DNA from 3 places in the Proteus appendicitidis genome. Region 2 is predicted to be linked to each of the others. Evidence: riboswitches for the same ligand, from Rfam matches in the RefSeq annotation. Region 2 holds a riboswitch; each other region holds the start of a gene.
The links. Region 2 has a riboswitch for thiamine pyrophosphate ahead of thiD (bifunctional hydroxymethylpyrimidine kinase/phosphomethylpyrimidine kinase). Riboswitches for the same ligand answer to the same signal wherever they lie in the genome.

Region 1 (3,283 bases), 900 kb from region 2:
GCTTAATACGCTCTCTTCATCAATAATTTGTTTATATTCTTGAGTAATAAAAGGCTCTGGCTCAATAAATATTTCACCACGATACCCATCAAGAATAAGCATGCGATTATGCAAAAGCTCAGGTTGAATATCTGCCCCCATAATCGCAGGTATTCCCATCGCTCTAACAAGAATGGCAGAATGTGAGTGAGTTGCGCCATCTCGAACAATGACACCAGCAAGTTGTTGCTCTGGTAATTCCGCCAATAAACTTGCACTTAATTCATCAGCAACCAAAATAAAACGCTCTGGCCAAATATTAGTTGAGCTGAGATCATCATCTAGATGAAATAATAAACGACGCCCTAATGCTTTAAGATCAGAAGCTCTCTCTCGCATATAACCATCTTTTAGGCTAGAAAATTGGGCGGCGACTTTCTCAACCACCACTTTAACCGCCCATTCCGCAACATATCCCTGTGTAATGATTGCGGTCATTTTATGTTTAAGCTGTGGATCATTGAGTAAATGCGAATAGAGATCAAATATGGCGGCACTCTCTTTTTGCGCATTTGCCATAAAGCGCTTACTAAAGCGGCGACATTCTGCGGTAGCATCTTCTAAAGCTATCGTAAGTCGATTTAATTCTGCCTTTATATCAAGAGCACTGGCTTTAAAGACATTTTCAAGGATAGGTTGAGAGACTTCTTGCCAGCCATAAGCCATCACCACACCAGTCGAAACCGAAAGTGCTTTAATACGGCTTTGGCGATATTGCCCAAAAAGCCCTTTAGTTTGGACTTGCGATAATGTGGCACCAAGCTGTGTCGCCAGCGTCACCATAAAAGATTCTTCGCTTTCATTAAATAAGCGACGCTCTTTTTGCTGAACGACTAATACACCCAGGAGTTGGCGACGATAGACAATAGGAACGCCAAGGAAAGCACGGAGATCATCTTCTTTAACTTGAGGAAGGTATTTAAAGCTAGGATGTTCGCGAATATCAGCAAGGTTGATAAGCTCTGAAAGACGCCCCACTTCACCAACAACGCCTTCATCAAATGAAAGGCTAACGGCTCTCCCTCTAGGTTTTTTTAACCCTTTGGTCGCCATAAGATAAAAACAACTACGTTGTTTATCGGCAAGATAAATAGAACACACATCCGTGTGCATTGCCTGACACGTTTCCTTGACTAAGAGTTCAAGTGCTTCTGGAAGCCCTGCTGCCATAGCTACTTTTTCTACTATTTCTCGCAAACGTGTCAGCATAGTGTTATCTAATACCTTTTACGCCGATATCCATACGATGGACGAGGTAAAGACACTTGTTCTTGCAATGGCATGACTACAGGTGCGAATTCTTTCATTACACGTCGATAAACATCGCGTTTAAAAGAGACGACTTGTCTAACAGGATACCAGTAGCTCACCCAACGCCAGCCATCAAATTCTGGCGTTTTGCTTTGTTGAACATTAATGTCTTTATCATTACTTGTTAACTGCAAAAGGAACCAACGCTGTTTTTGTCCAATACAAACAGGTTTTGTGTCCCAACGCACCAAACGCTTAGGTAACTTGTAACGTAACCAGTTACGTGTGGAGGCAAGAATTTTAACATCCTTGCGACTTAACCCAACTTCTTCGAACAACTCTCGGTACATTGCCTGCTCTGGCGATTCTCCAGGATTAATTCCCCCTTGAGGAAACTGCCATGAATGTTGCCCATAGCGACGAGCCCAAAGCACTTGCCCTTGCCGATTACAAATTACAATCCCTACATTCGGGCGGTAGCCATCATCATCGATCACTAGACTACCTCAATAACCAAATTTGAAAGATAACTCATTGTTTCATACTACCCACAAACGGTAAACCTCTATCAACAGACTTTGCACAACGCGCGTATTTATCTACAATGGGAAAGTCTCAACGGGGTGCCTTTTTCGGCTGAGAAAAACTCGTGGAACCTGATCCAGCTAATACTGGCGTAGGGATTTGAGTCAGGATGTTGCAATATTCATTGGTTTGCCATCCTCACTCCTCAGATCCTACCTGACTTTTACTGAGGAACTAAACGTGTTAACTAAATCACTTCGCTTTACTTTCTTTCTGGGCGCTCTGGGCATTATGAGCACTTTTTCAGCTCAAGCCTTAGCACAAAAACCCACACTTACTGTTTACACTTATGATTCATTTACCGCAGATTGGGGGCCAGGGCCTGCAATAAAAAAGGCGTTTGAACAACAATGTGATTGCGAACTAAAACTTGTCGCTCTTTCTGATGGTGTTTCTCTGCTTAATCGCTTACGTATGGAAGGTAATAAAAGTAAGGCAGATATTATTTTAGGATTAGATAACAATCTGATCCACGCAGCAAAAGAAACCGGGCTTTTCGCCCCAAGTCATATCGATACATCCAAACTTACCTTACCTGAAAAATGGACTGATGATACCTTTGTGCCTTATGACTACGGTTATTTTGCTTTTATCTATGATAAAAACCGCATTGCTAATCCTCCAAAAAGTATGGCTGATCTGCTAAATAGCAAAGAAAAGTGGAAGATTTTGTATCAAGATCCTCGCACCAGCACACCGGGTTTGGGTTTAATGCTATGGATGCAGTCACTTTATCCTGAAAATACGGCCACTGAATGGAAAAAATTGTCAGAGAAAACACTGACAGTGACGAAAGGTTGGAGTGAATCTTATGGCTTATTCTTAAAAGGCGAAGGTGATTTTGTACTTAGTTACACATCATCTCCGGGTTATCACATTTTAGCGGATAAAAAAGATAACTATGCAGCGGCAATTTTCGATGAAGGGCATTACTTACAAGTCGAAGTCGCAGCAAAATTGAAATCGAGCAAACAACCTGAATTAGCTCAACAATTTATGCAATTTATGTTAACCCCTGCATTCCAAGAAACCATACCTACTACCAATTGGATGTATCCTGTTATAGATATGCCATTACCTGACGTCTATTCCGTGATGCCTAAACCCGAAAAATCATTGCAATTCAATGCAGATGTTGTCGCAAAAGAGCGCCAAACATGGACTCGTAATTGGCAAGCTGCGGTTAGTCGCTAATGGGAAGATGGCTTATCCCGGGGCTATGTGCCTCGGGTTTACTGCTTATTGTTGCGTTATTATCATTTGGTGCATTGTGGTTTAACGCGCCAAGTGGTGAGCTGTCCTCAATTTTTGCTGATGAATATTTATGGCATGTCGTCCGCTTTACTTTTTGGCAAGCCTTTTTATCTGCACTATTTTCGATATTACCGGCTATTTGGCTCGCAAAAGC
Region 2 (3,283 bases):
TTTTGCAACAGGAATGGCTCGAATTCGAGGATTATTAACGGTAAACCAATCGGGTAAATCGGTTTCTTTTTCCACTACCCAAAAAACGCTATTAAAGAAAGGTTGATTATGTTCGCCAGCAGGTCTTGCTCTCGCTTGATGAGAAGTCACTAATGCTCGTGTAAATAAGCTATGTTCGGCAGGCATCAGATTATCACGATGAGAAAGCAAGCAAGAAGCGAAATCAATACATAACGCAATCGGCTGACCTGTTATTGTTTGCCATTTTTCTAATACACTATTTAAGCTATCAATATTACCTGATGCACGATCGCCCGTAACGGTTAATCCTAATTGTTGCATCAACATTGCGCCATCTTGCAAAGAGTGTGTAGGATTAGCGACCCATTGAAACCCCGTTAATGGCGTATAAGTGATGATATGAACGTAACCCACTTCATACAAACTGTTATAAAGTGTCTGGTTAAAAGGCAGTGGCGTTATAATATTAGGCGTAACTTCACTAGCTTGTAAGTCACGCACATTACCAAATAACACAAACTGGCTTTTCAATGGAATAAAACGAAGTAAATCGCGTAACCAGCGTGGTTTTTGAAAAGTAGTATTCATATCATCCCTTACTGAAAATAAGCTATATCTTACCCTAATTCCTCGATATACAGGCTGTTTATATTAAAAGCAGTGTTAATTATTTGAAGAGTCCGATCATAAATATGAGAATAGAGCCATAGCGGCTCTATTTAAGATAAGTGTTGTTGTAAGCAACATTACCACCAGCGATGAAAATGATGTACAGGGCCGAAACCTTGCCCAACTTCTAAGCTGTCGGCATATTCTAACGCTTGCTGTAAATAGGCTTTTGCTTGTTCAACACAAGTTTGCCAGTTAGAAACTTGAGGGCGAATAGCAGCTAAAGCCGCTGAAAGTGTGCATCCTGTACCGTGAGTATTTTTCGTATTAACGCGTTTGGAAGTAAATCGCCACTCGCCATCTTGCGTAAATAACCAATCAGGGCTTTCATTTTCCGTTAAATGTCCACCTTTCATCAACACCGCATTGCATCCTTGTTTTAGTAATGCATAACCTTGTTGTTTCATCGTTATTTCATCTTTAGCGACTTCACAACCTAGCAGTGCTGCCGCTTCGGGCAAATTAGGCGTGATCAAATCAACCAGAGGCAAAAGCTGAGTGACCATTTTATTAACCGCATCAGCCTGTAATAGAGGATCACCACTTTTTGCAATCATCACGGTATCAAGTACAACAAAGGGGATCGTATATTGCTGAAGCTTGTCGCAAACCACGTCAATAATCGAAGCATTAGAAAGCATGCCAATTTTGGCACTATCAATTCGAACATCAGATAAGACCGCATCTAATTGAGCGGCAACAAAATCAGGGGATAAATCATAGACACTACGGACACCACAGGTATTTTGAGCAACAAGTGCTGTCATTACTGTTGTGCCATATACACCCAGTGCGGAAAATGTTTTCAGATCGGCCTGAATACCTGCACCACCACTGGGATCGGTGCCTGCGATAGACAATGCATTGAATCTCACTGATTAACTCCTCCTTTCACCAGTTACAGAAAAGTCGGGCTCTGTTAATCAGCAGAGTTACCTTGACTTCCCTACGCTGGCATTATCCAGATCAGGTTATACGGGTTCATCTCAGCCATAAGGCGCCCCGAGCCAAAGCCTGTAAATTCAGGCGATAACGAGTATCGCATGCTCAAGATAAAGAAGCTAGTTTGATAGCTCATCTCGATCTATAGATCCTCTATTGTTGAGATTTGTGATTCAGTAAGATAAATCAGCTAAGGTTGTATATAATAAATACTAAGCCGATGGCTTCTATTGCATGACACATCAATTTAAGGAATATATTTTAGCTATATTTAAATAAGAAGAATAAAATAAATTATTTTGTTCGTTTTAACGACAATCGATATATTATCTGCTAGATGAGGTATTTATAATGCATTTCTGGACAATCACACAATGCGGAGGGGCTAAATGAAAAATGAACCATCGCAACAGAATAATGGACAATCAATGCCTTATCTTATTCCTGATGCAGATTTTAATGTAAAGTTGAAAATTCACTCTAGAAATATTGATCATACAAAAGAATTCCTTGAAAAAGGTGTGGAAGACTTTGTATTACCAGAATATAGCATCCCTAATGGGTATCGTTTTGTTAAATCTTTAAAACGCAATCAATATCGTTTAATTTCAACTACCAATGCACCTGAAACAGTTTATCTTGTAGAGCTTATTTTTCGCAAAGACATTATATTTAGTAAAACAACATGTACCCAAGTTAAAGTATGGCGAACTGTTTCTGAAGAACATGATATTGCGACAAGATATCTCCCTAGACACTTCTTTAGTTATTTACTTAAAACATACAACATTGTTGTTTCTGATGAAGAGCAAACCGGTGCAGGTAAGCGTTTTTGGGAAACAATGATTGATTGGGCTTTTACTGCTCACCTTAATGTTTATATTTCAGATGGAACAGAAGAAAACCGTCCTCTAACAGTAGTGAAAGATACTGATGATCTTTATGAAAATTGGGACGCTTTCTGCTGGGGTAAGGATCGTGATACTCATACTCACCGACTCCTTGTTATTAGCCAAGAAAAATTATCTCAATAAATGCTTTCTTCCCGTTGAGAGAGTGTAAGCAACAATTCTTTAATTTGCACTCTCTCACCATAGGATTATCTGTATAAAAAACAGACTGCACTCCTGTTGTTAACGGTTAAACCTAAACGTTTTATAAACCAACCTCTGTTTTTTTCTTTTTTTTATTTAACTCTTCTTATTCGTTACTCTATTATCCGCTGGAAATTAATCTCTTTTTATAACCTAATGTTATTGATATTAAATTTATCTCAATATTTTCATTAAGTCATAAAAATAGCTATTTTATGGAATTTTGCTGTTGAAAATGACCAACCTAAAATTATTTCTCTTTAACCTTATTTATCAGCTATTTATTAGCAATCTAATAAAAACTTAATTTTTCATTAAAAACAATACATTATCATAAAAAATAATAGTATTTAATATCAGAAAAAATTACGTTCATAAGTACAATAAATCTATTTGTTTTCTTCTTAACCGATTCTAATCCCTTAAGATTTTATTTAAGAAGTAAAGTTTCAGATACCTCTTATCTTAAATACTTGTCGATTAAATAACACTATTAGTAATGTTTATTTGTCATCACCAGAATCACTGTTTATGCCGTACTCGGAGTTATATTATGT
Region 3 (3,283 bases), 1.3 Mb from region 2:
ACTTTTCCTGAAGCCTGAGGGAGCGTTTCATCGTGATATTGACGCGCGGTTTCAGGATCAAGCGCCAAGTTAAATTGGTCTTCCCATCTAAACTCAAAGCGTGCTTTCGACATTGCATTATCACGAATTTGAGCGCCGGGATGCCCTTTGGCTAAATCGGCTGCATGAGCGGCAATTTTATAAGTGATAAGACCTTGTTTCACATCTTCTTTATTAGGTAAGCCAAGGTGTTCTTTAGGGGTGACATAACAGAGCATTGCACAACCAAACCAGCCAATCATTGCCGCACCAATACCTGAGGTAAAGTGATCATAACCCGGTGCAATATCTGTAGTGAGCGGACCTAATGTATAAAATGGTGCTTCATGACAATGTTCCAATTCTTCGGTCATATTGCGGCGGATCATCTGCATTGGCACATGACCAGGACCTTCAATCATCACCTGAACATCATATTCCCAAGCAATTTTTGTCAGCTCACCTAAGGTATGTAATTCAGAAAATTGTGCTTCATCATTGGCATCTTGAATAGAACCCGGTCTTAACCCATCACCCAATGAGAGGGAAACATCATAAGCGGCACAAATTTCGCAGATTTCACGGAAATGTTCGTAGAGGAAATTTTCTTTATGATGTGATAAACACCATTTCGCCATTATCGAACCGCCACGAGACACAATACCCGTTAGACGTTTTGCTGTCATTGGCACATAACGTAACAATACACCGGCATGAATAGTAAAATAATCAACCCCTTGCTCTGCTTGCTCAAGCAAGGTATCGCGGAACATTTCCCAAGTGAGATCTTCAGCAATACCGTTAACTTTCTCCAGTGCTTGATAAATTGGAACTGTACCAATAGGAACAGGGCTATTGCGAATGATCCACTCACGCGTTTCATGAATATAACGACCTGTTGAGAGATCCATTACGGTATCCGCTCCCCAGCGTGTAGACCAAATTAGCTTTTCAACTTCTTCTTCAATCGAGGAAGTGACCGATGAGTTTCCGATATTGGCATTCACTTTGACTAGGAAATTACGACCAATAATCATTGGCTCTGATTCTGGGTGATTGATATTGGCAGGAATGATTGCGCGACCCGCTGCAACTTCTTGGCGAACAAACTCAGGGGTAATATTGTCAGGGAGATGAGCGCCAAAGCTAAATCCTGCGTGCTGTTGGCGTAAAACTTTGCTACGAATTCTCTCTCGCCCCATATTTTCACGAATAGCAATAAACTCCATTTCAGGCGTAATAATGCCTTGGCGAGCATAATGTAATTGCGTCACTCTTTTGCCATTTAACGCTTTTTTCGGCTTTGGTTTTAAGGGGAAACGTAGATGTTCTAATCCAGCATCAGAAAGGCGCTGTTGGGTGAAATCCGAACTTAAAAGTGAAAGCGTTTCGGTATCATTGCGCTCATCAATCCATGGTTGGCGTATTTTTTTTAATCCAAGATTAACGTCAAGTTGAGAAGCCGGATCGCCATAAGGACCTGATGTGTCATACACAGGTACAGGTTCATTATCTTCAAAAACAGGGGAGTCTTTAGAGCCTCCGACTAGCGTTTTATCAAGTTGGATCTCACGCATTGGTACTTGAATGTCAGTACGTGATCCTTCAAGGTAAATACGGTTTGAATTTGGGAAACTTACGCCTTGAATAGTGCTAATAAACTCTTGAGCTGCATCACGCTGCTCTTTTCGTGGACGCTGTTTATTGTTTGTTGGTGAAATATCTTTAACGGATATAGTTTGATTTTGGGACATAGCATTTCCTAATAAATATCATGCAGGCGGTAGCCTGTCGGGTGAATATTGAGAAAAATGCTTGTCTGGAGGTCGCAGGGAGTATCGACAGATAGGTGTATATAGATGTGTAAAAAATATACGCAATGAAGCTATCAAAAGGTCGAATCACTCTTGTTCCCTTCGCGGGTATTAACCCGATCAGGTTCCGCGGATCCCGAATTAACGGTCTCAGCCTGTGTTTATAATAGCCTTATAAACACTAGGCACTCCGACAAGAAGATGTCCAGTATATGAAAGATTTTAAAAACTACAAGTCCGACATGGGTTATTTATTTAACGCCCAGTGTTGCTGTTCCCATGCTTTTTCATCTGCAGTTTGTACTAATTTGGGGTCGGCATTAACCGCTATAACATGATTGGCTTGGTAACATAAAGGGAGGTCATTGGATGAATCCGTATAGAAATAAATATAAATATTATTTATGTTATTGGCTTTTTTCCATTGATTTAAACGCTCAACTTTTCCTTCTCGAAATGTAGGAATACCTTCAATCAATCCAGTGTAATGATTGTCCTTAATTTGCATATCAATGCCCATTGAAATATCCGCATTGAGTTGCTTTGCAATCACATGAACTAAAAAAGACATTGTTGCTGAAATAATCATAACGGGAATATTTTGTTGTCGATATTGTGTAATTATTGATATTCCTTGTGGATAAAGCAGAGGTTGAATTTTTGTTTTAGTGAAGTCATTAACCCAATGATTTATCTTATTTATATCGTAATGTTTAAAGTAAGCTAAATGTTGAAAAAGATATTGGTTTATATCTAGTTTTTCAGCGTAATAGTCTGCGATCATTTGCTCATCTAGTTTTAAAAAATGAGGATCTGTGACTATTTTTTTATCCCACAAATAGTTTGTCCATAAGCGACTAGAGTCGCCAGCTAAAAGCGTTTCATCTAGATCAAAAATAGCAATCTTGTTTTTTGTTTTATCTGTCATTCTAAGGGTTCTTATTATTAATGGAATTTATGTTTATATTTTAAGAATGTTAATGAATTATAGAAGATAGTCATAATTCATTGAGTGCTTCTTGCTAAAGAGAGTATCCTTTATTCTATATCATTATTTTGGATAAAATGGTCGTTATGCATTTATATACATTAACAGGCTCCGAAAAAGGCTGGTGGACAGTCAGTCTTGGTGGGCGAGTATGGTTACCTAAAGGTGAACTGCCGTTTGGTTTAGCTAAAGATTGGGATCTCATTGGTCAGCACGCTAAAATTGTGGGGGAATGGCAAGGTGAAACAGTTTGGCTTATTCATGGAAAAATGGATAACGACATGTGCTCACCAAGACTTATCGCTTCACAAGATGAAAATTTATTTAAATTAGTCGGTCGTGGTGTCCAACTGGCTGAATTTTATCGTTCTCACCGTTTTTGTGGTTATTGTGGTTCTAAAATGCGCCATAGTGAGAGTGAATGGGCATGTTTATGCGATAATTGTCATGAACGTTATTATCC

Region 1: another riboswitch for thiamine pyrophosphate. It lies ahead of thiB (thiamine ABC transporter substrate binding subunit); the one in region 2 lies ahead of thiD (bifunctional hydroxymethylpyrimidine kinase/phosphomethylpyrimidine kinase).
Region 3: another riboswitch for thiamine pyrophosphate. It lies ahead of thiC (phosphomethylpyrimidine synthase ThiC); the one in region 2 lies ahead of thiD (bifunctional hydroxymethylpyrimidine kinase/phosphomethylpyrimidine kinase).

The regions. Positions count from the first base shown of each region.
Region 1 covers NZ_CP127389.1:3,317,187-3,320,469, forward strand. Annotated here, with positions in the region: gene ptsP (phosphoenolpyruvate--protein phosphotransferase) at 1-1,248, opposite strand, end outside; gene rppH (RNA pyrophosphohydrolase) at 1,257-1,787, opposite strand; TPP riboswitch at 1,900-1,991, shown strand; gene thiB (thiamine ABC transporter substrate binding subunit) at 2,107-3,069, shown strand; gene thiP (thiamine/thiamine pyrophosphate ABC transporter permease ThiP) at 3,069-3,283, shown strand, end outside.
Region 2 covers NZ_CP127389.1:2,418,187-2,421,469, forward strand. Annotated here, with positions in the region: gene QQS39_RS11255 (AAA family ATPase) at 1-609, opposite strand, end outside; gene thiD (bifunctional hydroxymethylpyrimidine kinase/phosphomethylpyrimidine kinase) at 768-1,565, opposite strand; TPP riboswitch at 1,617-1,705, opposite strand; gene QQS39_RS11265 (hypothetical protein) at 2,022-2,666, shown strand; gene pagP (lipid IV(A) palmitoyltransferase PagP) at 3,280-3,283, shown strand, end outside.
Region 3 covers NZ_CP127389.1:3,730,046-3,733,328, reverse strand. Annotated here, with positions in the region: gene thiC (phosphomethylpyrimidine synthase ThiC) at 1-1,772, opposite strand, end outside; TPP riboswitch at 1,913-2,035, opposite strand; gene QQS39_RS17040 (HAD family hydrolase) at 2,080-2,760, opposite strand; gene nudC (NAD(+) diphosphatase) at 2,907-3,283, shown strand, end outside.